DNA from 4 places in the Bradyrhizobium sp. WBOS07 genome. Region 1 is predicted to be linked to each of the others. Evidence: predicted binding sites of a transcription regulator. Region 1 holds the regulator's gene; each other region holds the start of a gene.
What was found. The regulator LexA, encoded in region 1, represses DNA repair genes until DNA is damaged. The targets are predictions, from matches to a motif close to TGTTCNNNNTGTGTTCNG.

Region 1 (7,603 bases):
GCCAAGATCGACATGGCCGCCGGCAACATCAACCTGCGCGATCCCGTGCTGTACCGCATCCTGCACGCGCATCATCCGCGCACCGGCACGAAGTGGAGCATCTATCCGAGCTACGATTATGCGCACGGCCAGTCGGACGCGATCGAAGGCATCACGCACTCGATCTGCACGCTGGAGTTCGAGGACCACCGGCCGCTCTACGATTGGTTCATCGAGAAGCTGCCGGTGCCGTCCAAGCCGCATCAGTACGAATTCGCGCGGCTGAACCTGACCTACACGCTCCTGTCCAAGCGCGTGCTGACGCAGCTCGTCCGCGACGGCCATGTCGCGGGCTGGGACGATCCGCGCATGCCGACCATGGCCGGGATGCGCCGCCGCGGCGTGCCGCCGGCGGCCTTGCGCGAGTTCGTCAAGCGCATCGGGGTCGCGAAAGCCAACAGCGTCGTCGACGTCGGTATGTTGGAGTTCTGCATTCGCGAGGAGCTGAACCGCACCGCGCAGCGCCGCATGGCGGTCTTGAGGCCGCTCAAGGTCGTGATCGAGAACTACCCGGAAGGGCAGACCGAGGAGCTCGAGGCGATCAATCATCCCGACGATCCCTCGGCGGGCACGCGGAAGATCACGTTCGGCCGCGAGCTCTATATCGAGCAGGACGACTTCATGGAGAACCCGCCGAAGAAGTTCTTCCGCCTGTCCCCGGGCAACGAGGTGCGGCTGCGTTATGCCTATTTCGTCAAGTGCACCGGCGTGATCAAGAACGACAAGGGCGAGGTGGTGGAGCTGCGCTGCACCTACGACCCCGCGACCAGGGGCGGCAACGCGCCCGACGGCCGCAAGGTCAAGGCGACCATGCACTGGCTGCCGGCGGCAACTTCGGTGCCGGCTGAGATCCGCATCTACAACCAGCTGTTCGCCAATCCGAGCCCGGACGCTTCGAACTTCGCGGCGGATCTCAATCCGAACTCGCTGGAGATCCTGCCCGACGCACGAGTCGAGGCAGCGGTGGCGGAGAGCAACTCGACCGAGCCGATGCAGTTCGAGCGCCAGGGCTATTTCGTGCGCGACAGGGACTCGACGCCCGGCAAGCCGGTGTTCTCGCGCACCATCGGACTGCGCGACACCTTCGCGAAGGAAGTGGCGAAGGGCTGAGGGACCACGATGAGCAACGAAGCCGACGCCATCGCTTCAGCCATCATCGCGAAATGGTGCGCCGGCTTCGCGACGCTCGATGCGACCGCGCTGTCGTCGCTCTATGCGAAGAATGCATTCTTCTTCGGCTCCAACCCGAAGCTCTACCTCGGCAGGGACGGCGTCGCCGACTATTTCAGCGGCCTGCCGCGCTGGCGCCAGCCGCGCGCCGTATTCTCCGACGTGAACGCAGCGCAGGCCGGCCCGGACCTGATCAACATGGCCGCCACGATCTCGTTCGACCTCGCCGGCGAGCGGGACGATCTCATCGTCAAGATGAGCTGGGTCATCATCCGCGAGGACGGCGACTGGAAGATCGTCAATCACCACGCCTCGTCGCAGGCGCCGCTGATCTGACACGGCTCCATCGGTTTCGTCATTCCGGGGCGCGCCACTTGGCGCGAGCCCGGTATCCACACTCACGATGGTGGTTATGGATTCCGGGCTCGCGACTTCGTCGCGCCCCGGAATGACGCCTATAGTGCCGAAGGTTGGGCAAAGGTACAGCGCGCCGCGCCCACCATCTTTCGGTCGCGAAACAGCACACGGCATCGTCATTCCCGAGAGAGAACGAACGTGCCTCGTCTGCGTTGGCGTGGGTTCAACAAGGAACCCGCCATGCAGAACATCGCAGAGCATATGGAAGTCATCGGCGCCGACGGCGTCCATGTCGGCACCGTCGACAAGGTCGAAGGCAACCGCATCAAGCTGACCAAGAAGGACAGCGGCGAGGGCAGCCACAAGGGTCATCATCATTTCATCGACAAGGGCCTCGTCGCCGATGTCGAGGGCAACAAGGTGCGGCTGGCGGCCAAGGCGTCGGTGGCCGTGACGATGGAAGAGGAAAAGTAGGGCGCCTTCTCGCGTTCCCGATCTGTACCGCTATTCGCCCGGCCGCACGTTCCGGTAGCCTTGGCGCCAGTCGCGTCGCGTTAGGTGCAGGGGAATGGCGGAGCAGGGCCGGCCAGTACGCGCCCAGGGGATTGCCGGGACGTGGCCGGTCGGCCGCGCCGCCCCCGCCGGTGGTTTTGCTCCGGCGGGTTTCGGCATCTGGCCCACGATCGTCGAGACATTGCGCGAGTGGGCCCGCGCCGAGGCCGGTCCGGGACGCCTGCTGCCGTGGGTGCCGGTCGCCTTCGGCGGGGGCATCGCGCTCTATTTTGCCGCCGATCATGAGCCGGTGCTGTGGGTCGTCGCAACGACGGCGGCCGCGCTGCTGCTCGGCGCGATCCTGGTGCGGCGGAGCCGGCTGTTCGCGCCGGCGCTCATGATCGCGGCGGTCGCTTCCGGCTTTGCCGGCGCGACCTGGAAGACGGCGCGCGTCACCCATACCGTGCTGGCCAAGCCGCTCTATTCCGTGTCGCTGTCGGGCTTCGTCGAGACACGCGACATCCGCGAGCGCACCGACCGCTTCGTGCTCCGCGTCACCGCCATGGAGGCGCAGCGCAGCGACGTCAAGCTCGAGCGCGTCCGCCTGTCGGTGCGCAAGGGCACCGCGCCCGAGGTCGGCAGCTTCGTTCAACTGAAAGCGCGGCTGATGCCGCCGCTCTCGCCGGTGCGCCCGGGTAGCTACGACTTCTCGCGGGATATGTTCTTTCAGGGCATCGGCGCCTCCGGCTTCGTGATGGGCGCGATCACGGCCTCGACCCCGCCGGACGCCGGCGGCCTGCGGCTGCGCTACGCCGCTTTCATGCAAGGCCTGCGCGATGCGATCGATGCCCGCATCCGCGCGACGCTCGAGGGCGACAACCGCGCGATCGCGACCGCGCTGCTCACCGGGCGGCGCGATGCGATCTCCGCGCCCGTCAACGACGCGATGTTCATCTCGGGGCTCGGGCACGTCCTCTCGATCTCCGGCTATCACATGGCGGTGGTCGCAGGCGTCGTCTTCTTCGCGGTGCGCGCGCTGCTGGCGTTGATTCCGGGCCTTGCCGTTGGTTTCGCCATCAAGAAATGGTCGGCGGCCGCAGCTTTGGTGGCGGCCGCGTTCTATCTGCTGCTCTCGGGCGCCGAGGTCGCAACGCAACGATCGTTCTTCATGACGGCGGTGGTGCTGATCGCGGTGATGGTCGACCGCCGCGCCATCACCTTCCGCACGCTGGCGGTGGCGGCGCTGATCGTGCTCGCGGTCGCCCCGGAGGCGCTGGTGCATCCGAGCTTCCAGATGTCGTTTGCGGCAACGCTCGGTCTGGTGGCGCTGGTGCAGATCGGCATGCCGAACCTGCTGGCCGCGCCCGATCATTCGGCGACCGCACGCGTCGCGCTGTGGGGCGGCCGCGAGATCGCGATGCTGTTCTTGGCCTCGCTGATCGCGGGGCTTGCGACCACGCCCTATGCCGCCTTCCACTTCCATCGCGTCACGCCCTATGGCGTGCTCGCCAATCTCGGGGCGATGCCGGTGGTCTCAGTGCTGGTGATGCCGGCGGGGCTGTTGGGATTGCTCGCAGCGCCGTTCGGGCTCGATGGCGTGTTCTGGTGGCTGATGGGGCTGGGCATCGACTGGATGGTCGCGGTCTCGCGCTGGGTCGCGACGCTTCCGGGCGCGGTCGGCCGCATCCCGGCGTTCGGCATCGCGCCGCTGATCGCCGCGAGCCTCGGCATCATCCTGATGGGCCTGTTGCGCACGCCCCTGCGCTGGTGCGGTGCCGTGGTGCTGCTGGCGTCCATCGCCTGGGGCCTCTCCGCACGGCAGCCTGATGTCCTGATTGCCGGGGACGGCGCCAGCGTCGCGGTGCGGGGCGGGGACGGGCGCCTGCACCTGATCAGGGCGGGCAAGGACAGCTTCCTGCTGAAGGAGTGGCTGGCGGCCGACGCCGATCCGCGCGATGCCGGCAGCAGCACCTTGGCCGAGGGAGTGTCGTGCGACGAGTCCGGCTGCGTGACACCGCTCGCCGATGGGCGCCTGGTCGCGCTGGCCTCGCGCATCGATGCGCTGGCGGACGATTGCAGCCGCGCCGCGCTGGTGGTGACGTCGCGGCCCGCGCCGCCCGATTGCGCGGCGATGGTGGTGGACCGGCAGCGGCTCGCGCGCCAGGGCACGCTGGCGCTGACACGGCATGGCGACGGATTTGCGGTTCAGGCGGTCAAGGCGAGAGGTGCAGACCGCCCCTGGTCGCCGGCAGCCGCCGGCGAGGGAGATTTCGAAGGAGCCCTCATGCCGAGGCCGGCTCCGCGCGTCCGCGACGCTACGCCGTCGGAGGCCGATCTTCAGGCCGAGGACTGAGCTTTCATCAGCCGATCGGCTGGCGCGTGACCGCCGCCCGATTGTCCGCGATGATCTCAGGCTTGTGCTCGCGCTCGCCGACCGGCTGCGTCACCGGCAGCTGCAGCACGGTTGCGCGCTGGCCTTCGACCAGCTGAGTCACCAGCACGTATTTGCCGTCAGGAAATTCGATCGCGTCGTGATGGCGATCGGGAATGTGTGGATCGATCTTGCCGAACTTGCCGACGCGGGAGTTGACGGTGCGCGTCCAGATCCAGCGGTTGTCGTAACGGACGTTGTCGGCAAAGGCGAGCTCCGTCCCCGGCAGCAGGCAGACCGCGACAGAGAGATCGGCTTCGGAGGCGAAGCCGCGCGTCGAGGTGCCGCGGAAGGTTGTCGTGACGATCGTCTCGCCGACTTCGGCGGGACGCGTCGCGACGGCATGCAGGCTGTAGTCACACATCGGGTGCTCCTCATGCGAAGATTGCGACCCGCGTCTCGTCGAGGCGCAGGCCTCAATCAGAGTGGAAGCCTGCAACGCTCTGCTTGGTTATGGGCAAATCTGCGGCTCGCGTCCGCAGCGCGCGATCACTTTATCTTTCCCGGATTCGATAGGAACAAACATCGCATCCTTGCATTTGGCCGGCGTATCGGCGCTGCCGGCACCACTCTGCGCAGGGCTATCGCATGTGGTTATGGTCACCAGCCGCCTCCACAGCGTCATGGCCGGGCTTGTCCCGGCCATCCACGCCTTCGACGCAGCACAATGAACGTGGATGCCCGGGACAAGCCCGGGCATGACGACCCCTGCAAAATTCAAATGCGATTGTCGAAGCGCGCCCGGCGCTTGATGTTGGGTATCAGTACTTCCGGTAAAGCCCGATCAGCTTGCCCTGAATCTTCACGCGGTTCGGCGGCAGGATGCGCACCTCATAAGCGGCATTGGCCGGCTCGAGTGCGATCGAGGCGCCGCGGCGGCGGAAGCGCTTGAGCGTGGCCTCCTCGTCGTCGATCAGCGCCACCACGATGTCGCCGGTATCGGCGCTCTCGTTGCGCTGGATCAGCGCCATGTCGCCGTCGAGGATGCCGGCTTCCACCATGGAATCGCCGCGCACTTCGAGCGCGTAGTGCTCGCCCGAGCCGAGCATGTCGGGCGGCACGCTGATGGTGTGGCTGCGGGTCTGCAACGCCTCGATCGGCGTGCCGGCCGCGATACGGCCCATCACGGGCACCGCAACGGGCCGCTCGCCCTCGTCCATGGACGGGCTGGAGCTGGCGCGGACCTTGCCGAGATTGCCCTCGATGACGCTCGGCGTGAAGCCGCGACGGGCGCCGGCGGCAGCCTGGAGCTCCGGCAGCTTGATCACTTCGATGGCGCGTGCGCGGTTGGGCAGGCGGCGGATGAAGCCGCGCTCCTCGAGCGCGGTGATCAGGCGGTGGATGCCCGACTTCGAGCGCAGGTCGAGCGCATCCTTCATCTCGTCGAAGGAGGGCGGCACACCGCTTTCCTTCAAACGTTCGCTGATGAACCTCAGAAGCTCGTATTGTTTGCGCGTTAACATCTCGACCAAAGTCCCCCGGTTGATGTCGTTCGATTCCGAGACGATGAGTTCAGCGATAAGCCGCTACATGCTCGAAACAAATCATGAACGGACACTATATGTTCGATACATGTTCCGCAACTGCTTAATTTACCGTGAACGGTGGCGAACTCGCGGAATGCGTGTGGCCGTGCACTCAGACGGGGAGACGCAGCACCTCGCAAGGGCTGCCGGCCTCGGCCTTCGGCGCGAACGGTGCGCGCACGAGAAGTACCTGTGCCGCAGCAAGATTCGCAAGCAGAGAGGAATCCTGATGGCTGACGGGAACGGCGACCTGCGCACCATCGTCGCGCAGTTCGAGGCGCGCGCGCAGATAATCCTCGCGCTGGTCGTTGGCGCCGAGATCCTTGCCCAGCACGGCGCGCTCGCGGCGATGATGAATCACTGAACGGCCCGACAAGGCGCGAATCAACGGCACCATGAACAGGAACGCGCACACGTAGGACGACACGGGATTGCCGGGCAGGCCGATCACGCGCATCGCGCCGAGCCGTCCGTGCATCATCGGCTTGCCGGGCCTGATCGCGATCTTCCAGAACGCCATCGAGATGCCTTCGCCCCGCAGCGCCTGCTGGACCAGATCGTGGTCGCCGACCGACGCGCCGCCGGTCGTGATCAGGATGTCAGCACCGCTCTCGCGGGCGCGGCGGATTCCGGCGGAGGTGGCCTCCAGCGTGTCGGCGGCGACACCGAGGTCGATGGTCTCGGCGCCCTCGCTGCGGGCGAGCGCATGCAGGGCGTAGCCGTTGGAATAGACGATCTGGCCGTGCCCGGGCGTGGTGCCCGGCCTCACCAGCTCGTCGCCGGTGGCGAGGATCGCAACCTTGGGACGGCGGCAGACGGCGAGGTGCGGGTGATTCATCGCCGCTGCAAGCGCGAGATCGCGCTCCGTCAGGCGGGTTCCCTTGCGCAGGAGCACGTCACCTTCGCGGAAATCGACGCCGGCCGGGCGGACGTGCCGTCCGGCGATCGCGGCTTCCTTGATGGTGACGCTGTTGCCGTCCGCGACAGTGTCCTCCTGGATCACGACCGCGTCCGCTCCGTCCGGGATGACGCCGCCGGTGAAGATCCGCACGGCTTCGCCGGCGCCAACTGCTCTCGTGACAGGACGGCCGGCTGCGATCTCGCCGATCACCGTCAGCCGGGAATCGACCGTTGCCGCATCGGCCGCGCGCACGGCGTAGCCGTCCATCGCCGACATCGCCTGCGGCGGCTGCGTGCGGAGCGCCGCGACGTCATGCGCGAGCACGCGGTGATAGGCCTCGTCGAGCGAAACCATCTGTTCAGGCAGCGGCTCTGCACCTGCCAGCACCGCAGCAAGGGCGTCGGAAACCGGCATCAGGGCCACGGCAAGCTCCCGCAACACATCGAAGGATTCGAATAGGGTAGGTTCTAGCCGAGGGGAAGAGACGAAGCAAAAGGGAGCGGGGTGGCGAGAGACCATGCTTTCCTTCGGCACTGGTCCGGTCTATTTTATGAGAATGACGAGACTGCTCGAAAAGGCCCTCCAAGCCGTGCGTCAGCTTCCTGCGGACAGTCAGGACGAAATCGCGCGCGCGATGCTGGTTCTCACGGCCAACGCAGGAGAGCCCGAGGAAATTGATCCCGTGCA
Region 2 (7,603 bases), 1.9 Mb from region 1:
GCCATCGCCGAGAAGCCCGACGTGCTCTGGGAGAAGCCCGAGCTCGATCGGCTCTATTCGCGCCTGGAGGACGAGTACGAGCTGAAGGAGCGCCTCGACACGCTCGAGCGTAAGCTCACCGCAGTGTCGGAGACCGCCAACGCACTGACCGACATCATCGACACCCAGCGCTCGCTCCGCCTGGAGATTGCCGTCGTGGTGCTGATCCTGATCGAGGTCGCGATGGGGAGTTTCCAGCTCCTGACCGGCAGCGGTCACTGAGGCGCGGCGGCCCCGCGTCCACGGATCAGCGCCGCGCAATGGCGGGCGATCATCATCTCTTCGTTGGTCGGAATGACGAAGACATCGACGGCACTTCCGCCAGCGCCGATCCGCTCGCGCACCGCATCGTTCGCCGCAGCGTCGATGCGCACGCCGAGCCAGCCGAGCCGCTCGCAGATCGCGCTGCGAATCTCCTTGGCGTGCTGGCCGATGCCGCCGGTGAAGACCAGGCAGTCGAGCCCGCCGAGTGTTGTGGCCATCATCGCGATCTGCTGCGCCGCGCGGAATGTGAAGAGCTCGACCGCCTCCCGCGCCCCGGCCTCGCCGCTCGCCAGCAACGTTCGCATGTCCGCGGAGATGCCGGAGACGCCGAGCAGGCCGGACTCGTGATAAAGCAGGTGCTGGATCTGCTCGGCCGACATCTTCTCATGCTGCTGCAGATAAAGCAGCACGCCGGGATCGATGGTGCCGCAGCGGGTGCCCATGACGAGGCCGTCGAGCGGCGTCAGTCCCATCGTGGTGTCGATGCTGCGGCCATGGTGCAACGCGCACAGGCTGGCGCCGTTGCCGAGATGCGCGATGACGCTGCGCTTGGCGATGAGCTCCGGCGCGATCGCGGCGAGGCGGCCCGCGACAGATTCGAAGGAGAGGCCGTGAAAGCCGTAACGCCGGACGCCACGCTCTTCATAGTGCCGCGGAATCGCGAAGCGCCGCGCGGACGGCGCGAGGCCGTGGTGGAAGGCGGTGTCGAAGCAGGCGATCTGCGTCAGCGCAGGCCGGAGCGCCGCAAGCGCGCGAACGGGCGCGAGGCAGCGCGGCTGGTGCAGCGGCGCCAGCGGCGTCAATGCCGCCAGCTTCGCTGTGACGTCGTCGGTCAGCACGGCCGGGCCCGAATAATCCGGCCCGCCGTGGACGATCCGGTGGCCGGCCGCGCGCAGGCCGTGTGCGCCGAACCTCTCCTCGATGAAGGCGAGCACGTCGGCGAACAAATGGCCGCCGTCGGCCTCCGGCGCCTCCTTCCGTGCCGCGAACAGGTCGTCGCCCCCCGGGCTCGTCACCACGAGGCGCGGTTTTGCCTCCTGCTCGTCGAGCAGGCCCTTGCAGAGCAGTACAGGCTCGGCCGGCGAGATGTCGAACAGGCCGAACTTGATGCTCGACGATCCCGAGTTGAGGACGAGGACCATGTCCGACATGGTTAGTCGCCGGCTTCGGCAGGCGTGTTGCCGCCGGAGCTGTTGGGCCAGACCCAGCCCTGGATCTCCGGCATGTCCTCGCCGTGCTCGCGCACATAGCGCGAATGCTCGATCAGCTTGTCGCGGAATTGCTGCTTGGCCTGCGCGGCCTTGGCCGCGAGTCCGGGCACGCGTTCGATCGCCTCGATCGCGAGGTGGTAGCGGTCGAGCTCGTTGAGCACGACCATGTCGAACGGCGTCGTCGTGGTGCCTTCCTCGGCAAAGCCCCGCACATGCATGCCGGCATGGTTGGTGCGGCTATAGGTCAGCCGGTGGATCAAATAGGGATAGCCGTGATAGGCGAAGATGACGGGCTTGTCCGTCGTGAACAGGCTGTCGAAGTCGCGGTCGGACAGGCCGTGCGGATGCTGATCCTGCGGCTGCAGCGTCATGAGGTCGACGACGTTGACGACGCGGATCTTCAAATCCGGCAGGGCCTTGCGCAAGAGATCGACGGCGGCGAGCGTCTCCAGCGTCGGGACATCGCCGGCGCAGGCCATCACCACGTCCGGTTCGCCGCCAGCCTTCTCAGTCCCCGCCCAGCTCCAGATGCCGATGCCGGCGTCGCAATGCGCCGCGGCGTCCCGCATCGACAGCCATTGCGGCGCCGGCTGCTTGCCGGCAACGATGACGTTGATGCGGTTGTAGGTGCGTAAGGCATGGTCGGCGATCCACAGCAGCGTATTGGCATCCGGCGGGAAGTAGATGCGAACGATGTCGGCCTTCTTGTTGGCGACGAGATCGACGAAACCGGGGTCCTGATGGCTGAAGCCGTTATGGTCCTGACGCCAGACGTGCGAAGTCAGGAGGTAATTCAGCGAGGCGATCGGGCGCCGCCACGGCAGCTCGCGCGTCACCTTCAGCCATTTGGCGTGCTGGTTGAACATGGAATCGACGATGTGGATGAAGGCCTCGTAGCACGAGAAGAAGCCGTGCCTGCCGGTGAGCAGATAGCCCTCGAGCCAGCCCTGGCAGAGATGCTCGCTCAGCACCTCCATGACACGGCCATCCTGCGCCAGATGCACGTCGTAGGATTCGATCGGCTCCATCCAGACGCGCTCGGTCGCCTCGAACACGGCGTCCAGCCGGTTTGACGCGGTCTCGTCCGGGCCCATGATGCGGAAGTTGCGCTCCTTCGCGTTGAGGCGGATGACGTCGCGCAGAAACTTGCCGAGCTCGCGCGTCGCTTCGGCCATGACGCCGCCGGGCTGCGGCACCTCGATCGCGAAGCGGTGGAAGTCCGGCAGCTTCAGCTCCTTCTTCAGCAGGCCGCCATTGGCATGCGGGTTGGCGCCCATGCGGCGGTCGCCGCGAGGCGCGAGCGCCTGAAGCTCGGGAACGAGGGCACCGCTTGCGTCGAACAGCTTTTCAGGCTCGTAGCTGCGCATCCAGTCTTCGAGGACTTTCAGGTGCGCCGGGTTGTCGCGGCAGCCGGCGACGGGGACCTGATGCGCGCGCCAAAAGCCCTCGACCTTCTTGCCGTCGACTTCCTTAGGGCCGGTCCAGCCTTTCGGGCTGCGCAGCACGATCATCGGCCAGCGCGGCCGCTCGACGCTTGTGCGCCTGTCGCGGGCGTGCCGCTGGATCGAACGGATGCTGGCGAGCGCGACGTCGAGCGCGTCCGCCATGGCCTGGTGCATCAATTTGGGATCGTCACCCTCGACGAACAACGGCTCGTGGCCGAAACCGCGAAAGAGATCGCGGATTTCCGCATCTCGCATCCGCCCCAGCACGGTCGGATTGGCGATCTTGTAGCCGTTGAGATGCAGGATCGGCAGCACCGCGCCGTCATGGGCGGGGTTCAGGAATTTGTTCGAGTGCCAGGACGCAGCCAGCGGGCCGGTCTCGGCCTCGCCGTCGCCGACGACACAGGCGACGATCAAGTCCGGATTGTCGAAGGCGGCGCCGTAGGCGTGCACCAGCGCATAGCCGAGCTCGCCGCCCTCGTGAATCGAGCCCGGCGTTTCCGGCGCCGCATGGCTCGGGATGCCGCCGGGAAAGGAGAACTGCCTGAACAGCCTGCGCATGCCGTCCGCATCGCGGGCGATCTCGGGATAGATCTCGCTGTAGCTGCCTTCCAGATAAGTGTTGGCGACCATGCCCGGACCGCCATGGCCGGGGCCGCAGACATAGATCACGTCGAGATCGAGCGCGCGGATGACGCGGTTGAGATGGGCGTAGATGAAGTTCAAACCCGGCGTCGTGCCCCAATGGCCGAGCAGGCGCGGCTTGATGTGTTCGGCCCGCAGCGGCTCGCGCAGCAGTGGATTGTCGAGCAGATAGATTTGCCCGACCGAGAGGTAGTTGGCGGCGCGCCAATAGCGATCAAGCAGATCGAGATCGCTGCTCGCTGCAGCTGATTGTTGTTGATTTGTCATGTTCTTGCCGATTGTTGCCGAGCCAAGGGCCGCGATCGTCACCAACTTTGTTCCGGCGCGATCGATCCCGATGCGACATCAAACGAGATCGTTACGACAGCCTTGTTGCGTGAGGTCAAAGGACCACGCTCGAAATTTGGGCGGCCGCTTTGCATGGGGCTATTTTTCCATTTCTCATTTGTGTTCTTGATTTGTTCCTTTGGCGTGCTATCTTGGCTCCATGAGTCCAGCAGCATCCTCTCATGCTCTCACGCACCCGCCGGTCAAGGCGCCCTCCGAGCCGGCGGGTGCGGACTCTGATTTTCCGGAGCTCGGCGTCGCCATCGACCGCGCCCGCCGGCGAGGGCGGGGGGCGCAGTCCAATGCCAGCGGCCGCTACGAGGCCGAGGCGCGCGTCGCTTTCGACGACGGCTGGCAGAGCCTGGAAGAGCTGCCGCCGTTCAAGACCACGGTCGCAGTCGACACGTCGCGCAAGGTGATCACCCGTAATGACTCACCCGACATCGGCTTCGACCGCTCGATCAATCCCTATCGCGGCTGCGAGCACGGCTGTGTCTACTGCTTCGCCCGCCCGACCCACGCCTATCTCGGCCTGTCGCCGGGCCTCGATTTCGAATCGAAGCTGTTTGCGAAACCCGAGGCGCCTTCGCTGCTGGAGAAGGAGCTCGCCGCCCCCGGCTACGAGCCGCGGATGATCGCGATCGGCACCAACACCGATCCGTATCAGCCGATCGAGCGCGAGCACCAGATCATGCGCGGCATCCTCGAGGTGCTGGAACGTGCCGGCCATCCCGTCGGCATCGTCACCAAATCGGCGCTGGTGCTGCGCGACATCGACATTCTCGCGCGGATGGCCAAGCGCAACCTCGCCAAGGTCGCGATATCAGTGACCTCGCTCGATCCGAAACTGGCCCGCACCATGGAGCCGCGCGCCGCGACGCCGCCGAAGCGGCTGGAGGCGTTGAAGCAGCTCTCGGACGCGGGCATTCCGACCACCGTGATGGTGGCGCCGGTGATCCCCGCGCTGAACGATTGCGAGATCGAGCGCATTCTCGATGCCGCCGCCCATGCCGGCGTCAAGGAAGCCTCCTATGTGCTGCTGCGGCTGCCGCTGGAGGTACGCGATCTCTTCCGCGAATGGCTGATGGCGAATTATCCGGACCGCTACCGCCACGTCTTCACCCTTATCCGCGACATGCGCGGCGGGCGCGACTACGATGCGAAATGGGGCGAGCGAATGAAAGGCACCGGACCGATGGCGTGGACCATCGGCCGCCGCTTCGAGATCGCCTGCGAGCGGCTCGGGCTGAACAAGCGGCGTTCCAAGCTGACGACGGATCACTTTGCGCGGCCGAAGCGGAACGGCGACCAGCTCAGCCTGTTCTGATCGGAAACGGAAGAGGCGTCGCATGCCAGGGGAACTCAATGTGCCGGTGCCGCGTCTCACGGTCATCACGCTCGGCGTCAGCGACCTCCGCGCCAGCATCGCTTTCTACGACGCGCTCGGTTTCTCGCGCCGGCTGAAGGCGACCGGCGAGGCCGTCGCGTTCTACGATACCGGTGGTCCCGTGCTCGCCTTGTATGGCTGGGATCAGCTCGCGGCCGACGCGGGGCTGCCGGACCAGCCGAGGCCGCAGGCCTTCCGCGGCATGACGATCGCCTGGAACTGTCGGACCCGCGAGGAGGTCGATGCGGTGATGGCCTTCGCGCTCGGCAAGGGGGCGAAGCTGGTGAAGACCGCGCACGAGACCCACTACGGCGGCTATTCCGGTTATTTTGCCGACCCCGACGGTCATCCCTGGGAGGTCGTGGTCGCGCCTGGCATCGATGTTGGCGAGGACCGGCGGGTGCATCTGGCGGAGTAGGGCCTGAATAGCGGGAATTGTCAGAGGTTCCCGGTTGCGCAGGCCGGGCGCCTTGCGCACGATCCCGGCCATGATTCGGGACAAGTCCGCCACCAAGCCGGCCAAAGACGCGCCTAATAAGCCGGGTAAGAAGGCTGCTGCGAACAAGGCCGCGCCGGCCAAGGCAGCCAAGACGGCTGCGGCCCAAGCCATGGCCGCTCCCGCCGGCAAGAGAGGTATCATTGCCGTCGCTCCCCCGAGCTTTCGCCGCGAGCGCGCGCTGATCAAGCGCGGCGTCTGGCCGGTCGCCGGCTGCGACGAGGCCGGTCGCGGACCGCTGGCTGGGCCGGTGGTGGCGGCCGCCGTGATTCTCGACCCCGACCGCATCCCGCGCGGCATCGACGATTCCAAGCGCCTGACGGCCGAGGAGCGCGATAAGCTGTTCGACAAGATCTGCGCCACCGCGCAGGTCTCGGTTGCCGTGGCCTCGCCCTCGCGAATCGATCGCGACAACATCCTGCGCGCCTCGCTGTGGGCGCTGAAGCGGGCCGTGGTGGCACTGCCGGAGGCGCCCAGGCATGTCTTCGTCGACGGCCGCGACCGGCTCGACACGGAATGCGACTGCGAGGCCGTGATCGGCGGCGACGGCATCGTGCTGTCGATCGCCGCGGCCTCCATCATCGCCAAGGTGACGCGCGACCGCCTGATGTGCGCGCTGGCGCAGGACTGCCCCGGCTACGGCTTCGAGCAGCACAAGGGCTATGCCGTCCCCGAGCACCTCGACGCGCTCGACCGCCTCGGCCCAACCATCCACCACCGCAGCTTCTTCGCCCCGGTCGCCGCCGCGCGCGCCAAGCACATGCCGTGGACCGTCCAGCCGGTGCAGGACCTGTTTGCAGTGGCCGAGGTCGAGGTGCACGTGGAAGCGAACGTCGAGATCGACGCATCGGCCGCGCTCTAAAACTTAATCTCCGGCGGCTGCCTCTTCGCCTCTCCCCGCGTGCGGGGAGAGGTCGGAATGCATCGAAGATGCATTCCGGGTGAGGGGGAGCTTCCGCGAGTCCATCTGTCACCGTATGCGCGGATAGAGCCCCTCACCCCAACGCTCTCCCCTTAAGAACGGGGAGAGGGAGAACAAGCAGCGGTCGCGTGGCTTTCACGCAAGTTCAGTTGCCACGACGCGCCGTGCCCTTTATCAAAACAGATGTGAGCGAACAGGGCCGGCTGGACGGGTTGGCTGCATCTTTCGGGCGTTGCATGCGGTTTACCTCCCTGGTCATCGAGCTCATTCGCGCCCGGCCGCGGCTGATCGTATGGATCGCCGTGCTGCTGCAGGCTTTGATGTGGCTGGTCGTGGCGCTGGTGTTCTACCGCAGCCCGCCCGGCACGCTGGCGACGCTGCTGGCTTTCGGACGCGAATACCAGGTCGGCACCGACCTCGGTCCGCCCTTGGCGGTCTGGCTCGCCGACATCGCCTATCGCGCCGCCGGCGGCCACATGTTCGGCATCTATGTGCTGGCCCAGCTCTGCGAGATCGCGACCTTCATCGCGCTGTATCATCTGTCCCGCGCCGTGGTCGGCTCGCAGCACGCGGTGCTCGCCGTGCTGCTGACTATGACGGTGCTCGCCTTCTCCTCCTCGGCGCTCGATTTCGGCCCCCTTGTACTGGCCCGGCCGCTGTGGGCGCTGCTGCTGCTGCACTCCTGGCAGATCATCGGCCAGCGCCGCGGCAATGCCTGGTTCGCCTGGTCGATCGAGGCCGGCCTGTTGCTGCTGACGACGCCCGCGGCGATCTTCCTGCTGCTGCTGCTCGTCGTGTTCGCGGTCTCGACCGCAGGCGGCCGCCGCACGCTGCGCGCGCTCGATCCGCTGTTCGCGCTGATCGTCG
Region 3 (7,603 bases), 1.2 Mb from region 1:
CTGGGCTGCGCCAGCCAGCGCAACCTCGCGGCAATGATCGACAACCCCGCCGACCTCGAGCAGCCGCGATCCGAGACGCCGGCCTACACCGCGCGGCGCGACATCGCCTTCGAGCGCTATCGCAAGGGCACCGCGGTCGCGACACCCAACCCCGACGCCGACAAGGCCAAGCTCAGCGATACCGGCAAATGACACGGCTCCACGACGAAGATTCGGACGACCTAGGGCACCCCGAGGAACACATTGCGCCGGTTCCTCGCATCTCCGTGCAGGCCTTTTGCGAGACCGAGCAGACGCTCCAAGCGGTGACCGCAGCGGGGCAGGACCGCCGGCTCGCCAAGGCGCACCTCACCGCCAAGGACGGCGGCCTTGCCGCGGCGATCGAAGTCTATGAATCGATGCCGACGCCGAACGTGATCGTGATCGAATCCGACGGCACGCGCGACATCCTCGAGGGATTGGACGATCTCGCCGGCGTCTGCGACCCCGGCACCCGCGTGGTCGTGATCGGCAATCCCAACGACACGGCGCCCTATCGCGAGCTGGTGCGCCGCGGCGTCAACGATTACGTAATCGGACCGGTCGAGACCCTCGACGTCGTCCGCTCGATCTGCAGCCTGTTCTCGGCCTCCGAGGCCATCATCACCGGCCGCGTCATCGCAGTGGTCGGCGCCAAGGGCGGCGTCGGCGCCTCCACCGTCGCGCACAACGTGGCCTGGACCATCGCCCGCGACCTTTCGCTCGATTCGGTCGTGATCGACCTCGACCTCGCCTTCGGCACGGCGAGCCTCGACTACAACCAGGATCCGGTCCAAGGCATCGCCAACGCGGTGCTGTCGCAGGACCGGCCGGACACGGCGCTGATGGAGCGCCTGCTCGCCAAATGCACCGAGCGCCTCAGCCTGCTCGCTGCGCCTGCCTCTCTCGACCGCGTCTACGATTTCGGCGCCGAAGCGTTCGACGCCGTGTTCGACACGCTACGCATGACCACGCCCTGCATCGTGCTCGACGTTCCCCACCAATGGTCCGGCTGGACGCGTCGCGCGCTGGTGAACGCCGACGACATCGTGATCGTCGCCGAGCCCGATCTCGCCAACCTGCGCAACACCAAGAACATGCTGACCGTGCTGAAGGCGGCACGACCGAACGACCGGCCGCCGCTGTACTGCATCAACCAGGTCGGCATGCACAAGCGCGCGGAGATCGACGTCAAGGCCTTCGCCAAGACCATGGAGAGCCAGCCGATCGCGGTGATCCCGTTCGATTCGAAGCTGTTCTCGACCGCGGCCAATAACGGCCAGATGATCGCGGAAGTCGCCAAGAACCACCGCACCACCGCGCTGTTTCAGACCATGGCGAACCGCCTCGCCGGCCGCGGCGAGGTGAAGAAGCCGAAGCGCTCGCTGCTGGAGCCGCTGCTGAAGAAGCTGAAGGGCCGGTCGGGCCGCCCATCGGCTCCGCACCGCAAGGCGTCGTAGCCGCGACAGCGTTTTCGCCTCGCGAGAACGCGACGAGCAGGAATGCCGTCGGCTGGCGGGTTACTTCTCGGCCTGCTGCTGCTTCTTCGCCAGCATTTGCCGCAGCGCCGTGACTTTGGCCGCCGCCTGGTCCGGCGGCAGATCTGCCTTGACCAGGATTTCAGCCTCGGCCTGGCGGCCCTGCAATCCCAGCACGAGCGCGAGGTTGGCACGAATCCGCGAATCGTTCTGATTGCGCTGATGGGCGCGGCCGAGGATCTGCTCGGCGCGCGGCAGATTGTTCTGGAGCATGTAGGACAGGCCGAGATTGGACAGCACCTGCGGCTCGTCGGGCACGATCTTCAGGGCGCTCGCGTAATATTGCTGCGCCTCCTCGTGGCGGCCGAGCTGATCGAGCGCCGCGCCTTGCGCCGACAGGATGCGCCAGTCGGGATCCTCGGGCGAATGCGCGCGGCTGAGAACGTCGAAGGCCTGCTGGAAATTGCCGCTGTCGGCGAGCGCGCGGCCATAGCCGGCGAGCAGCGCCTTGTTGCTGGGATGGGCGAGCACGGCCTGCTCCAGCACCGCGACCGCCTGGGCGCGCTGGCCGGTCTCGCGCAGTGCCTTGCCGTATTCGATCGCCATTGCGGGATCGCCGGGCTTGGCGCGGTAACGCGCGCGCAAGGCGTCCATGTCCGGCTTGGGATCCGTCTTGACGGTCGTTTCCGACCTGATGCCGAGCGCGCCGGTGACATCCTCGACGCCGGCGGTCTGGCAGCCGCCGAGGACGAGCACCAGCAGTGCGGGAGACAGCAATCTCGCCGGCGGAAAGGCGAGAGACGAACGCTTGGACATACTCTGATCACTCGGCAACTGATCAGAGATGCTTACCGATTAACGCTAAAGTCCCGTTAAGGACGCGGGCCCCCGCCTCTCAGTCGACGAATTCAGCGCCGAACTCGCAGCCGATGCGCCAGCGCAGGCGGCATTGCCGGGAATAGTCCGGCGCGAAGATGATGGTGAATTGCGGCGGCACTTCCAGAAATTCCGCCACCACTTTCACGCCACCATCCGAAATATCGGTGATCGTGCAGTCCCGCGGCAGCGAGCCCGCGCCAAAATGGATCTTGGCGAGGCGGCTGCACACCCGACGTTCGCTTCTGCGGCGATTTGCAAGCATTTGAATTGTTCACCCGTTAGACCACGGCCCATCCCGTAGCCCCAGGAGTAGCGGACATTCGTTGGAATGTGCTGAGGGCAGAAGCTCGCATTCGAAGCGTAGTGTCGGCTCGGCGTTTACGAAGGGTTAGGGCCTGTCCGCCCCTGCGGGATGTTCCTGTATTGTTCTTGCGAAAGGAGCCGCGCTCTGCTACCCCTAATTGCGCGAGAGGGGCAGGCTGGTTTGAGCATGGTGCAGCGGGTTTCCACCGTCGCTTTTGAGGGGATCGAGGCCCGCGCGGTCGACGTGCAGGTCCAGGTCGCCCCTGGCCTGCCGGCCTTCGCCATCGTCGGCCTGCCGGATAAGGCGGTGTCGGAGGCGCGCGAGCGGGTGCGCTCGGCGCTGATCGCCTCGGGGCTGGCGCTGCCGGCGCGCCGAATCATCGTCAATCTGGCGCCGGCTGACCTGCCCAAGGAGGGCAGCCATTACGACCTGCCGATCGCGCTCGGCCTGATGGCGGCGATCGGGGCGATCCCGCCGGACGCGCTGACCGGCTTCACCGTTCTCGGCGAGCTCGGCCTCGACGGCTCGATCGCGCCGGTGGCCGGCGTCCTTCCCGCCGCGATCGGCGCCAATGCACGCGAGGAGGGGCTGATCTGCCCGGCGGCCTGCGGCTCCGAAGCGGCCTGGGCGAGCCCGGACATCCAGATCATCGCAGCAAGCTCGCTGATCCAGATCGCCAACCACTTCAAGGGCACGCAGGTGCTGTCGCGGCCCTCGCCGAAGGTGCACGAAGCCGCGGCGTCCACGCTGGACCTGCGCGACATCAAGGGCCAGGAGAGCGCCAAGCGGGCGCTGGAGATCGCGGCCGCCGGCGGGCATCATCTGCTCATGATCGGCGCGCCCGGCGCCGGCAAGTCGATGCTGGCCGCACGGCTGCCCTCGATCCTGCCGCCGCTGTCCCCGGGCGAGCTGCTCGAGGTCTCGATGATCGCCTCCGTTGCCGGCGAGATCGAAGGCGGCGCGCTGACGGCGCGGCGGCCGTTCCGCTCACCGCATCATTCCGCCAGCATGGCCGCGCTCACCGGCGGCGGCATCCGCGCCAAGCCCGGCGAGATCTCGCTGGCGCATCAGGGCGTGCTGTTCCTCGACGAGCTGCCCGAATTCGATCCGCGCGTGCTGGATTCGCTGCGTCAGCCGCTGGAGAACGGCGAGGTCGCGGTGTCGCGCGCCAATCATCGCGTCACCTACCCTGCCCGCTTCATGCTGGTCGCGGCGATGAATCCGTGCCGCTGCGGCAATGCGTTCGAGCCCGGCTATGCCTGCAAGCGCGGCCGCATCGACCGCTGCACCGGCGATTACCAGGCACGCATCTCCGGCCCGCTGATGGACCGCATCGATCTGCGCATCGAGGTGCCGGCGGTGACCGCGGCCGATCTGATCCTGCCGCCGCCGGCGGAAGGATCAGCCGAGGTCGCCGCGCGCGTGGCGGCAGCGCGCGACATCCAGCTGGCGCGCTATGCGGATGCCGGCCTGCCCAAGGTCCGCACCAATGCCGAGGCGCCGGCCTCGGTGCTGGAGGAGATCGCCAAGCCGGATGCGCAGGGCGCCAAACTGTTGCGCGACGCCGCCGAGACCATGCGGCTGTCGGCGCGCGGCTATCACCGCGTGCTGCGGGTGGCGCGCACGCTCGCGGACCTCGACCATGCCGACAAGATCGGCCGGCTGCATCTTGCCGAAGCATTGTCCTATCGCGCACTCGCGGAGGATGTGCGGCAGATGGCTTGATGATACCGCGTGTCAACCCGGCGGTAACGAGTTTCCTTTACGCTCTGCAAACCATAGGGCCCACCCATTCGGCTGCGAATTCCCCGAGGGCCCGGCGAGTAGAGTGTCATGTTGCGTTTCAAGATTCTGGCCTCCGTTATTCCCTTGCTGGCGGCCGCGGTGTTTGCCCGGGCCGAGATCGGATCGGTCTCGCATCCCTGCATCGCCGTGGGCGAGACCTCGGTCGAGCTGACCTCGCTGTTCTGGACCGCCGGCGTGCATGTCGCCTTCACCGAAGATCCCGCGCGGGCCACGGTCCGGGTTCAGGTCACCGAGGATTCCGACGCCGCGGACTTCGCATTGGTCGACGACGGCCTCGGGTCCGAGCCGGAGACCTGTCAGGCCAATCCCTCGACGCGCCTCGTCTCGATTGCCGCTCAGCCCGTCGATGGCGGCGAGGTGATCTATCTCTCCAGCGAAGGGCCGGCGGATTACCGCATCTACGTGCGCTCGAAGTCGGTCTCGCTGCGCGAGGCGGCGGCGCTGATCGTCGGCGCCCGCGGCAGCCATCGCCAGCTCCAGGCCGCCTCGCTCTGACGCGTTAACACTTCGTCAACCCTGTTCGGAGGCGGAGCCGAAGCCTCAAACTGTTCGCAAGGTGGACGCGACATCGTCGCATGCGGCGGCGGGTTTCAGACAAGGGTCGGTGACGATGGGTCGGACGTTCCGGATCAAGGTGCGCATGCGCCGTTTCAGGCGGCAGCACCCCCGCATTGCCTTCGCGATCCGCTCCTTCATGATCTTCTCGGCGACCTTCGGCGGCGCCTATGGCTTCGTGTCCGGCAGCCGGTCCGACACCTCCGGCTACGATCCCCACACCTTTGCGATCGGCGCGAGCTTCCTGTTCGCGCTCGCCTGCCTCGGGCTTGCGACGCTGAGCATGCGCCTGCGCTTCGTGGGCAAGCGGCTGCGTACGCTTGCCGCCCACAACGAAGCCCTGATCGACCGCAATTGGGAGCTGAAGGAAGCGGAAGAACGCGCCCGCAGCCTGTTCGAGCAGCAGGGCGACCTCATCGTGCTGCGCGACACCGATGGCCGCATCACCTTCGCCAACGAGGCCTATTGCGCTCTCGCGGGACAGACGCGCGCCGCGCTGGTCGGCACGCGTTTCGATTTCGACGTGCTGGAGCAGGGCGACAGCGCGCGCGAGAGCAACGGCACCCGGATCCACGACCAGAAGATCGCAACCCCGCTCGGCGCGCGCTGGATCGCCTGGCGCGAGGGCTATGTCCGCCTCGATGCCGGCCAGCCCGCCGAATTGCAGAGCGTGGGGCGCGACGTCACCGATCGCACCGAAACCGAACGCGCCTTGTCCGAGGCGCGCGACCAGGCCGACGCCGCCAACCGCGCCAAATCGCGTTTCCTGGCGATGGCCTCGCACGAGATCCGCACGCCGCTCAACGGCATCATCGGCATGGGCGGCCTCCTGCTCGACACCCATCTGACGCCGGAGCAGGCGACCTATGCCAAGGCGGTCAAGACCTCCGGTGAAGCCTTGATGGCGCTGATCGAGGAATTGCTCGACTATTCCAAGATCGAGGCCGGCAAGCTCGATCTCGAGCAGCGTCCCTTCGCGCTCTCGGTCCTGATCGAGGAGATCACCGAGCTGCTTGCTCCGCGCGCGCAGGCGAAATCGCTCGAGATCGCCGCCTATGTCGACGAGCGCCTGCCGCTGGAGGTGGTCGGCGACGCCGCACGGCTGCGCCAGGTGCTGCTCAACCTCGCGGGCAACGCCATCAAGTTCACCGCTCAAGGCGGCGTCGCGCTGATCGTCGAGCCCGGCATCTGGCCGAACGAGATCAGCTTCCTGGTCCGCGACACCGGCATCGGCATCGCGCCGGAGGCACGGCAGCGGATCTTCCGCGAATTCGAGCAGGCCGACGAGCGCGTCGCCCGCACCTATGGCGGCACCGGGCTCGGCCTTGCCATCAGCGAGCGCATCGTCAAGCGCATGGGCGGCCGCATCACGCTCGAAAGCGCGCCGGGCAAAGGCTCGACCTTCGAGATCGCCGTGCCGCTTCCGGCCCCGCAAGGCAGCGCGGGACAGACGGCCTTTCCAAACCCGGACCTTGCCGGCAAATCGATCCTCCTCGTCGCCGACGGCATCGAAGCCGCGCTGATCGCGCGGCGCCTGGAGCGCTGGGGCGGCCAGACCTGTCTGGTTGCGGACGCGGCGGTTGCCGAAGCGCTGCTGCCGGAACGCTCTTGGCACGCGGTGCTGATCGATCGCGCAATCGGTCCTGCGATGGCCGACCATCTGGGTGAAATGGCCCGCGCACATGCGCTGCAGCGTCTCGTGCTGCTGACGTCGAGCTCGCGCCACGAAGAACTGTCGCCGGCCTTCACCGGGTTCCTGGTGAAGCCGCTGCGGGCGGCCTCGCTCGCCGCGCGTCTCGCGCTGACGCCGGAGATCGCATCGCCCGAACTCGCGCCGGAACCGGCAGCTGAAGCTGCCGGCGCCACACAAGCGAAGGGCCTCTCGATTCTCGTCGCCGAGGATAACGAGATCAACGCGCTGCTGATGCGCTCGCTGCTGACGAAACTCGGCCACCGCGTCGTCATCGCCGTCCACGGCGAGGCCGCGCTGGAATCGTGGCTCGCCGCTTCGTCGGCCGGCACGCCCTATGATCTCGTGCTGATGGATATCCAGATGCCGCAGCTCGACGGCATCGAGGCGACGAAGCGTATCCGCGCGCATGAGGCCGCCGCCGGCAGCCATCACACACCGATCCTCGCGCTCACCGCCAATACGCTGGTGGAGGATCGCTACGCCTGCTTCGAGGCAGGCATGACCGGATTTCTGATCAAGCCGCTGGATCGCGACAAGCTCGACGAAGCGCTGAGAGGGCTCACGGCATCACAACGGCTCGGTCTGATCGGGAACCTGGCGGGAACCCGGGCCTAGCCGGCAATCGGCAATTGAAATCGACCGCGTTGCGCGTCACCATCCTCGGGGGCTATTTTTGCAATAGAGGATTTTGCGCATGAACGTGCTTTGCCGCCTCGCATTGATTGTTGTTCTCGCCGGTTTCTCCCGACACGCCGCGGCCGATACGCCGGAACTCGTCGCCTCGCTCAAGCAAGGCGGCTTCGTCCTGATATTTCGACACACCGCCACCGACGACAGCCAAAAGGATATCTACCCGTTCAAGTTCGACGA
Region 4 (7,603 bases), 100 kb from region 1:
CACGATCTCGCCGCCGCCGTCGCCGCCTTCGGGGCCGAGGTCGATGACCCAGTCGGCGGTCTTGATGACTTCGAGATTGTGCTCGATGACGACGACCGTGTTGCCCTGCGCCACCAGCTCGTGCAGCACCTCCAGGAGCTTCTTGACGTCGTGGAAATGAAGACCGGTGGTCGGCTCGTCCAGGATGTAGAGCGTGCGGCCGGTCGCGCGCTTGGACAGCTCTTTCGCCAGCTTGACGCGCTGGGCTTCACCGCCCGACAACGTCGTCGCCTGCTGGCCGACATGGATGTAGTCGAGGCCGACGCGGTGCAGGGTCTGGAAGGTCTCGCGCACGCGCGGCACCGCCTTGAAGAACTCGGCGGCTTCCTCGACGGTCATGTCGAGCACGTCGGCGATGCTCTTGCCCTTGAACAGGACCTCCAGCGTCTCGCGGTTGTAGCGCTTTCCCTTGCAGACATCGCAGGTGACGTAGACGTCGGGCAGGAAGTGCATCTCGATCTTGATGACGCCGTCGCCCTGGCAGGCCTCGCAGCGGCCGCCCTTGACGTTGAAGGAGAAGCGGCCGGGCTCGTAGCCGCGCGCCTTGGACTCGGGCAGGCCGGCGAACCATTCGCGGATCGGCGTGAAGGCGCCGGTATAGGTCGCCGGGTTGGAGCGCGGGGTGCGGCCGATCGGCGACTGGTCGATGTCGATGATCTTGTCGATGTGCTCGAGGCCCTCGATGCGATCGTGCGGCGCGGCGCCTTCGCTGGCATTGTTCAGCTTGCGGGCGATGGCGCGGTACAGCGTATCGATCAGCAGCGTCGACTTGCCGCCGCCGGAGACGCCGGTGACGCAGGTGAACAGGCCGAGCGGAATTTCCGCCGTGACGTTCTTGAGGTTATTGCCGCGCGCGTTGACCACCTTGATGGTGCGGCGATGGTTCGGCGGACGCCGTTCCGGCACCTCGACCTCGAGCTCGCCGGTCAGGTACTTGCCGGTCAGCGATTTCGGGTTGCGCATGATCTCGGCGGGCGTGCCTTCGGCGACGATGTGGCCGCCATGCATGCCGGCGCCGGGGCCGATGTCGAGCACGTAGTCGGCGAGACGGATGGCGTCCTCGTCATGCTCGACCACGACCACGGTGTTGCCGAGGTCGCGAAGTCTCTTGAGCGTATCGAGCAGGCGGGCGTTGTCGCGCTGGTGCAGGCCGATCGAGGGCTCGTCCAGCACGTAGAGCACGCCTGTCAGCCCCGAGCCGATCTGCGAGGCGAGGCGAATGCGCTGGCTCTCGCCGCCGGACAGCGTGCCGGAGGAGCGGGACAAAGTGAGGTAGTTGAGGCCGACGTCGAGCAGGAAGGTGAGGCGCTCGCGGATCTCCTTCAGGATGCGGCCGGCTATCTCGTTCTGCTGCGCGTTGAGCGCGCCGGGCACGGTCTCGAACCATTCGCCGGCCTTCCTGACCGACAGCTCCGAGATCTCGCCGATATGCTTAGCCCCGACCTTGACGCAGAGCGCCTCGGGTTTGAGGCGAAACCCGCGGCAGGCCTCGCAGGGCACGTCGTGGAAGTACTTCGCCAGCTCCTCGCGGGCCCACTCGCTTTCGGTCTCGCGGTAACGGCGGTTGATGTTGGTGATGACGCCCTCGAACGGCTTCCTGGTGTCGTAGGAGCGCACCCCGTCCTCGTAGGAGAACTTGATCTCGTCCTCGCCGGAGCCGTGCAGGATCGCGTTCTGCGTCTTCTTCGGCAGGTCCTTCCACTTGGTGGTCAGGGTGAACTTGTAGTGCTTGCCGAGCGCGGTCAGCGTCTGCACGTAATAGGGCGAGGACGATTTGGCCCAGGGCGCGATCGCGCCCTTGCCGATGGCGAGCTCCTTGTCGGGGATGACGAGGTCCTCGTCGACATGCTGCTCGACGCCGAGGCCGCCGCAGGCGGGGCAGGCGCCGTAGGGGTTGTTGAACGAGAACAGGCGCGGCTCGACCTCGGGAATGGTGAAGCCGGAGACCGGGCAGGCGAACTTTTCCGAGAACAGCATGCGCTCGGGCCCGCTCTTGTCGTGGATCTTGGCGGTCTTCTTCTTCTCTTCGGCGGGAGCGGCCGCAGGCGCGTCGGCGAACTCGACGACGGCGAGGCCCTCGGCGAGCTTCAGCGCGGTCTCGAAGCTTTCGGCGAGGCGCTGGCCGATGTCGGCGCGAACCACGATGCGGTCGACGACCACGTCGATGTCGTGCGGGAATTTCTTGTCCAGCGTCGGCGCCTCGCTGAGCTCATAGAAGGTGCCGTCGATCTTGACGCGCTGAAAGCCCTTCTTGAGCCATTCGGCGAGCTCCTTGCGGTACTCGCCCTTGCGGCCGCGCACGACCGGCGCGAGCAGATAGAGCCGCGTGCCCTCGGGCAGCGCCAGCACGCGGTCGACCATCTGCGAGACGGTCTGGCTCTCGATCGGCAGGCCGGTGGCCGGCGAGTAGGGCACGCCGACGCGCGCCCAGAGCAGGCGCATATAGTCGTAGATCTCGGTGACGGTGCCGACGGTCGAGCGCGGGTTCTTCGACGTCGTCTTCTGCTCGATCGAGATCGCCGGCGACAGGCCGTCGATCTGGTCGACGTCGGGCTTCTGCATCATCTCCAGGAACTGGCGCGCATAGGCCGACAGCGATTCGACGTAGCGGCGCTGGCCCTCGGCGTAGATGGTGTCGAAGGCGAGCGAGGATTTGCCGGAGCCGGAGAGGCCGGTGAACACCACCAGCTTGTCGCGGGGAATCTCGACGTCGATGTTCTTGAGGTTGTGCTCGCGCGCGCCGCGGATCGTAATTGCGCGCAGGCTGGAGCCCGCGTTCTGTTGTTGGCGCTTCGCCTTGATCACTTCATCCATCCGAGTTGCCCCTAGGGAATCCCATGGGTGCGCGACCGCGCCGATAAAAAAGGCGCGCTTCGTCCGGAACCGGGATCGGCGCCGATGGGGTTGTCAGCGAACGTAGGAAGAACGGAGACGGATTTCCAGAGGGAGTTGCGAATCGTCAACGGAATGTTGGCGCGCTGGCGGCATCTGGCAGCAGGCGCTGCACTGATCCGGCGCGTATCCTCCAAAACAAAAAGGCCGGCGCGAGGCCGGCCTTTCGTAACGCTGAGGCGTTGAAGTGTCGCTTAGTACTTCGCAACCACCGGGGCGCCGAAGTGATAGTTCACGCCGACCTGCACGGTGTGGAGGTTGAGCGTGCCGGTGGGAACGGTGCCCGAGAAGTAGGTCTCGCCGTCGAGGCTGCGATAGAGATACTCGCCCTTGACCGACCATTGCGGTGCGAAGAACGCCTCGACACCCGCGCCGACAGTCCAGCCGGAGTGGAACTTGCTGTCGGAGGCCGAGAGGCCGCCCAGGGTGGCGGTGAGCTTGTTGTCGATCCAGGCGTAACCACCGGTGCCGTAGAGCAGCACGTTGTTGATGGCCCAGCCGATGCGGCCGCGCACGGTGCCCATGGCGTCGGTCTTGGAGGTCAGCGAGGCGGGGACGCCACCGACGCCGGCGACGAAAACCGTGCCAGCTGCCGAGGCGCTGACGTCAGCCCAGGCGGCATCGGCCTCGAGGCCGAACACCACGTTGCCGGTCTGCCAGTTGTAGCCGGCGGTGCCGCCGACGAAACCGCCCTGCATCTTCGGGTCGCCCGACGAGGCTTCCCAGGCGCCGCCACCGACGATACCGAGGTAGAAGCCGGTCCAGTTGTAGACCGAAGCCAGCGGAGCGACCGGCGCCTTGGTGTAGGGGCGAGCCGCGAGATCAGCAGCCGAAGCGGGGGCCGCCAGAGCGAACAAACAGGCCGAAGCCAACAGAACTTTCTTCATTTTCAACTTAATCCCAGTCCCAGTTTCTATTGTTGCCTTCCTTGACGGAAGGGCAGCGGACTCAACGGCCCAACTGAAGCAGTGCTTACACCACTGAAGCCGCAAGTTGTGTCTCCGTAAAGCCACAGTGGTTGAAAAGGTGATGGTTACTGACTCATTGCGCCTGCGGATCCGACCTCCCGAATGACAAAGGCCGGCGCAAGGCCGGCCTTCAATCATCGAACAATGTCAGAGAGATATCAGTATCTGGCGATCAGCGGCCCGCCCCAGCGGTAGTTCACCCGGATCAGGCCGATATCGACGTCCTGGCTGATACGATCGGAGCGTGTAACGGCGCCAAGCGGGGCCGCCAGCAGGTTGCCCGAGCCGGTGAAAGTCATCGTGCGGTTGCCGAGGAAGATGTGGTCGTACTCGAAGCCCACCGTCCAGTTCGGCGCAAATCCAAACTCGATTCCTGCGCCCACGACGCCGCCCCAACGGGTCTCGTTCGCCCGGTCAAACTCGAGGCCGGTGACGAGATCGTAGCTCCGATAGCGGTCGCTGACGACGGCGCCGCCGCCTTTCACGTAGAGCAGCACGTTATTCCAGGCGTAGCCGACCTGGCCGGTGATCAGACCGAAGGCGTCGATCTTCGAGCGATTGCGCAGGCCCGTGCCCACGAGCACCGTGCTGATGTTGTCGCCGGAGAAGTCGGCCCAGTTGCCCTGGCCTTCGAGGCCGAACACCCAATTGGTCGACTGCCAGCGATAACCGACCTGGCCGCCGACCGTGCCGCCGGTCGCGCTGTGACAGCCTTCGCCAACCAGGACGCCGGTCCCCGGGGTGACGAAATCCCAGCACTTACGGCTGCTGCCGCCGCCGCCGTTGATGCCGACGTAGAAGCCGCTCCAGTCGTAGATGGCGGCGACCATCGGCGCCGGGGCCTTGGTGTAGGGGCGCGCGGCGAGATCCGCCGCGCTGGCGGGAGCCGACAGGCTCAATGTCACTGCACCGATGGCACCAATCAGAATCTTGTTCATTGCAGTCTCCCCAGTGTTCGCCGCTTCTCGCAGTCCCCGAAGCAGCGGATCAGGCGCGACGCCCTTATCATTCAATTACAGGGCGATCGTAGTCCCAAGACGGCACCGAGTCCGTCTCTCAAATGCCACACTTGCCGGTGCCCAAAAGGGGCCGCAACTTGCTCAATGTTAAGCGGTTTTGCCTGTTTCCGGGAACCTCGCCCGGTTCCCGTGGCGGAACATTCCTCGGCGCCGGCGGGATGAATCCCAGGTTCTGTTTCGGTGCGCCGTAAGGAAAGAACAAATCTGGAACATAGCGAAGGTCGATGCTATATATGGGGATAACCTTGGGGGTGACGGGCTGAGCGGTGCCCGCAAGCGTATAGGGTCGCCTCAACAGGGCGCAGAGGAACGCGGGCAGCGCGCTCGGCCTTTGAAATCAGTGGCATTCGGAGTGGAGAGCGGCGATGGCGGGAAGCGTCAACAAGGTCATTCTGGTTGGAAATCTCGGCAAGGATCCTGAAATTCGCCGCACCCAGGACGGGCGGCCGATTGCGAATTTGAGCATCGCGACATCGGAAACCTGGCGCGACAAGAACACCGGCGAGCGCAAGGAAAAGACCGAGTGGCATCGCGTCGTGATCTTCTCGGAGCCGCTTTGCAAGATCGTCGAACAGTATCTGAAGAAGGGCGCCAAGGTTTACATCGAAGGTGCGCTGCAGACCCGCAAATACACCGATCAGAGTGGTGTCGAGAAGTATTCGACCGAGGTCGTGCTGCAGGGCTTCAACTCGACGCTGACGATGCTCGACGGCCGCGGTGGCGGCGGCGGAGGCGGCAGCTTCGGTGACGAGCCGGGCGGCGATTTCGGCTCTTCCGGCCCCGTCAGCAGCGCGCCGCGCCGTCCGGTTGCCGCCGGTGGCGGCAGCCGCAACAGCGACATGGACGACGATATCCCGTTCTGAGAACGGATCGGACGAGGCGGCGCTGGCGGGTCTCGGCGCGCCTTTGCACGTCGTGTCAGCAAACCTTACTAATTGACAGAAAGGGCTCGGGATTTCCGGGCCCGCTTCATGTTCGGGTTGAACTCGGCCCGCGCTCGGCAAAGCAGACGGATGGGCGCTCGCCGCGGGGGGGTCCGTGTTGGCAGGGGCGATTCTGGACGACCTGTTCCAGCTTGCTTCCAGGCGTGCCGTGCAACGCCGTAAGTCATTGGAAAAATAAGCGGAAAAAGCGCTTCCGAGCCGCCGCCAAGGGTGGTTATCAGGGGTGCGATGCGCTATATGATTCCCAGACAAAAACTCACCGGATTCCCCCTTGGCTGACGACGACAACAAGCCCGGCGACCAGCCGGCGCAACCCTCGGACATTCGCCCCGTCTCCATCTTCGAGGAGATGAAGAAGTCCTACCTCGACTACGCCATGAGCGTGATCGTGGCGCGGGCGCTGCCTGATGCCCGCGACGGTCTGAAGCCGGTGCACCGCCGCATCCTGTACTCGATGAACGAGCAGGGGCACACACCCGACAAGAAGTACGTCAAATCCGCCCGCGTGGTCGGCGACGTCATCGGTAAGTACCACCCGCACGGCGACCAGTCGATCTACGACGCCATGGTCCGGATGGCGCAGGACTTCTCGATGCGCGTGCCGCTGATCGACGGCCAGGGCAATTTCGGCTCGGTCGACGGCGATCCCGCGGCCGCCTATCGTTACACCGAAGCGCGCCTGACGAAGGCGGCGCTGGCCCTGTTGACCGACATCGACAAGGACACCGTCGACTTCCAGCCCAACTACGACAACAACGAGACCGAACCGTCGGTCCTGCCGGCCAAGTTCCCGAACCTTCTCGTCAACGGTGCGGGCGGCATCGCGGTCGGCATGGCGACCAACATCCCGCCGCACAATCTCGGCGAGGTCATCGACGCCTGCGTCGCGCTGATCGACAACCCCGCGCTCACCATCGACGAGCTCATCAACATCGTGCCGGGACCGGATTTCCCGACCGGCGGCGTCATTCTCGGGCGGCAGGGCATCCGCTCCGCCTATCACCTCGGCCGCGGCTCGATCGTGATGCGCGGCAAGGTCGCGATCGAGACCATCCGCAAGGAGCGCGAGGCGATCATCATCACCGAGATTCCCTACCAGGTGAACAAGGCGACGATGGTCGAGCGCATCGCCGAGCTGGTCAAGGAAAAGAAGATCGAGGGCATCGGCGACCTGCGCGATGAATCGGACCGTGAAGGCTACCGCGTCGTCATCGAGCTGAAGCGTGACGCCGTTCCGGATGTGGTGCTGAACCAGCTCTACCGGTTCACGCCGCTGCAGACCAGCTTCGGCGTCAACATGGTGGCGCTCGACAGCGGCCGTCCGCGGATCATGCATCTGAAGGACCTGCTGACGATCTTCGTCGACTTCCGCGAGCGGGTCGTCACGCGGCGCACCAAGTACCTGCTGGCCAAGGCGCGCGATCGCGCCCATATCCTCGTCGGTCTCGCGATCGCCGTCGCCAATATCGACGAGATGATCCGCGTGATCCGAAGCTCGCCCGACCCGACCACCGCCCGCGACACCCTGATGTCGCGCGACTGGCCGGCCCGGGACGTCGAGGACATGCTGACGCTGATCGACGATCCGCGCCATCGCATCAGCGCGGATGGCACGATCCGGCTGTCGATGGAACAGGCGAGGGCCATTCTCGACCTGCGGCTTCAGCGCCTGACCGCCCTCGGCCGCGACGAAATCCGCGACGAGCTCGACAAGCTCGCCGGCGAGATCGCCGACTATCTC

Region 2: DCM79_RS20765 (PA0069 family radical SAM protein) is a predicted target of LexA. The motif match lies at 4,053-4,070, and genes of this name have one in related genera.
Region 3: DCM79_RS06135 (YifB family Mg chelatase-like AAA ATPase) is a predicted target of LexA. The motif match lies at 2,789-2,806, and genes of this name have one in related genera.
Region 4: uvrA (excinuclease ABC subunit UvrA) is a predicted target of LexA. The motif match lies at 2,950-2,967, and genes of this name have one in related genera.

Annotation. Positions count from the first base shown of each region.
Region 1 is NZ_CP029008.1:2,467,728-2,475,330, reverse strand. Features, by position in the region: gene DCM79_RS11670 (glutamine--tRNA ligase/YqeY domain fusion protein) at 1-1,149, shown strand, start outside; gene DCM79_RS11665 (nuclear transport factor 2 family protein) at 1,159-1,545, shown strand; gene DCM79_RS11660 (DUF2171 domain-containing protein) at 1,807-2,040, shown strand; gene DCM79_RS11655 (ComEC/Rec2 family competence protein) at 2,135-4,411, shown strand; gene DCM79_RS11650 (hypothetical protein) at 4,419-4,853, opposite strand; gene lexA (transcriptional repressor LexA) at 5,251-5,952, opposite strand; gene glp (gephyrin-like molybdotransferase Glp) at 6,128-7,339, opposite strand; gene DCM79_RS11635 (hypothetical protein) at 7,434-7,603, shown strand, end outside.
Region 2 is NZ_CP029008.1:4,343,079-4,350,681, reverse strand. Features, by position in the region: gene DCM79_RS20780 (RMD1 family protein) at 1-261, shown strand, start outside; gene DCM79_RS20775 (acetate/propionate family kinase) at 255-1,454, opposite strand; gene DCM79_RS20770 (phosphoketolase) at 1,457-3,871, opposite strand; gene DCM79_RS20765 (PA0069 family radical SAM protein) at 4,092-5,258, shown strand; gene DCM79_RS20760 (VOC family protein) at 5,281-5,736, shown strand; gene DCM79_RS20755 (ribonuclease HII) at 5,807-6,676, shown strand; gene DCM79_RS20750 (glycosyltransferase family 39 protein) at 6,973-7,603, shown strand, end outside.
Region 3 is NZ_CP029008.1:1,303,441-1,311,043, forward strand. Features, by position in the region: gene DCM79_RS06115 (CpaD family pilus assembly protein) at 1-192, shown strand, start outside; gene DCM79_RS06120 (AAA family ATPase) at 189-1,478, shown strand; gene DCM79_RS06125 (tetratricopeptide repeat protein) at 1,539-2,312, opposite strand; gene DCM79_RS06130 (PilZ domain-containing protein) at 2,392-2,637, opposite strand; gene DCM79_RS06135 (YifB family Mg chelatase-like AAA ATPase) at 2,866-4,404, shown strand; gene DCM79_RS06140 (hypothetical protein) at 4,513-4,980, shown strand; gene DCM79_RS06145 (ATP-binding protein) at 5,096-7,348, shown strand; gene DCM79_RS06150 (histidine phosphatase family protein) at 7,428-7,603, shown strand, end outside.
Region 4 is NZ_CP029008.1:2,364,033-2,371,635, reverse strand. Features, by position in the region: gene uvrA (excinuclease ABC subunit UvrA) at 1-2,853, opposite strand, end outside; gene DCM79_RS11160 (outer membrane protein) at 3,126-3,818, opposite strand; gene DCM79_RS11155 (outer membrane protein) at 4,058-4,837, opposite strand; gene DCM79_RS11150 (single-stranded DNA-binding protein) at 5,284-5,781, shown strand; gene gyrA (DNA gyrase subunit A) at 6,134-7,603, shown strand, end outside.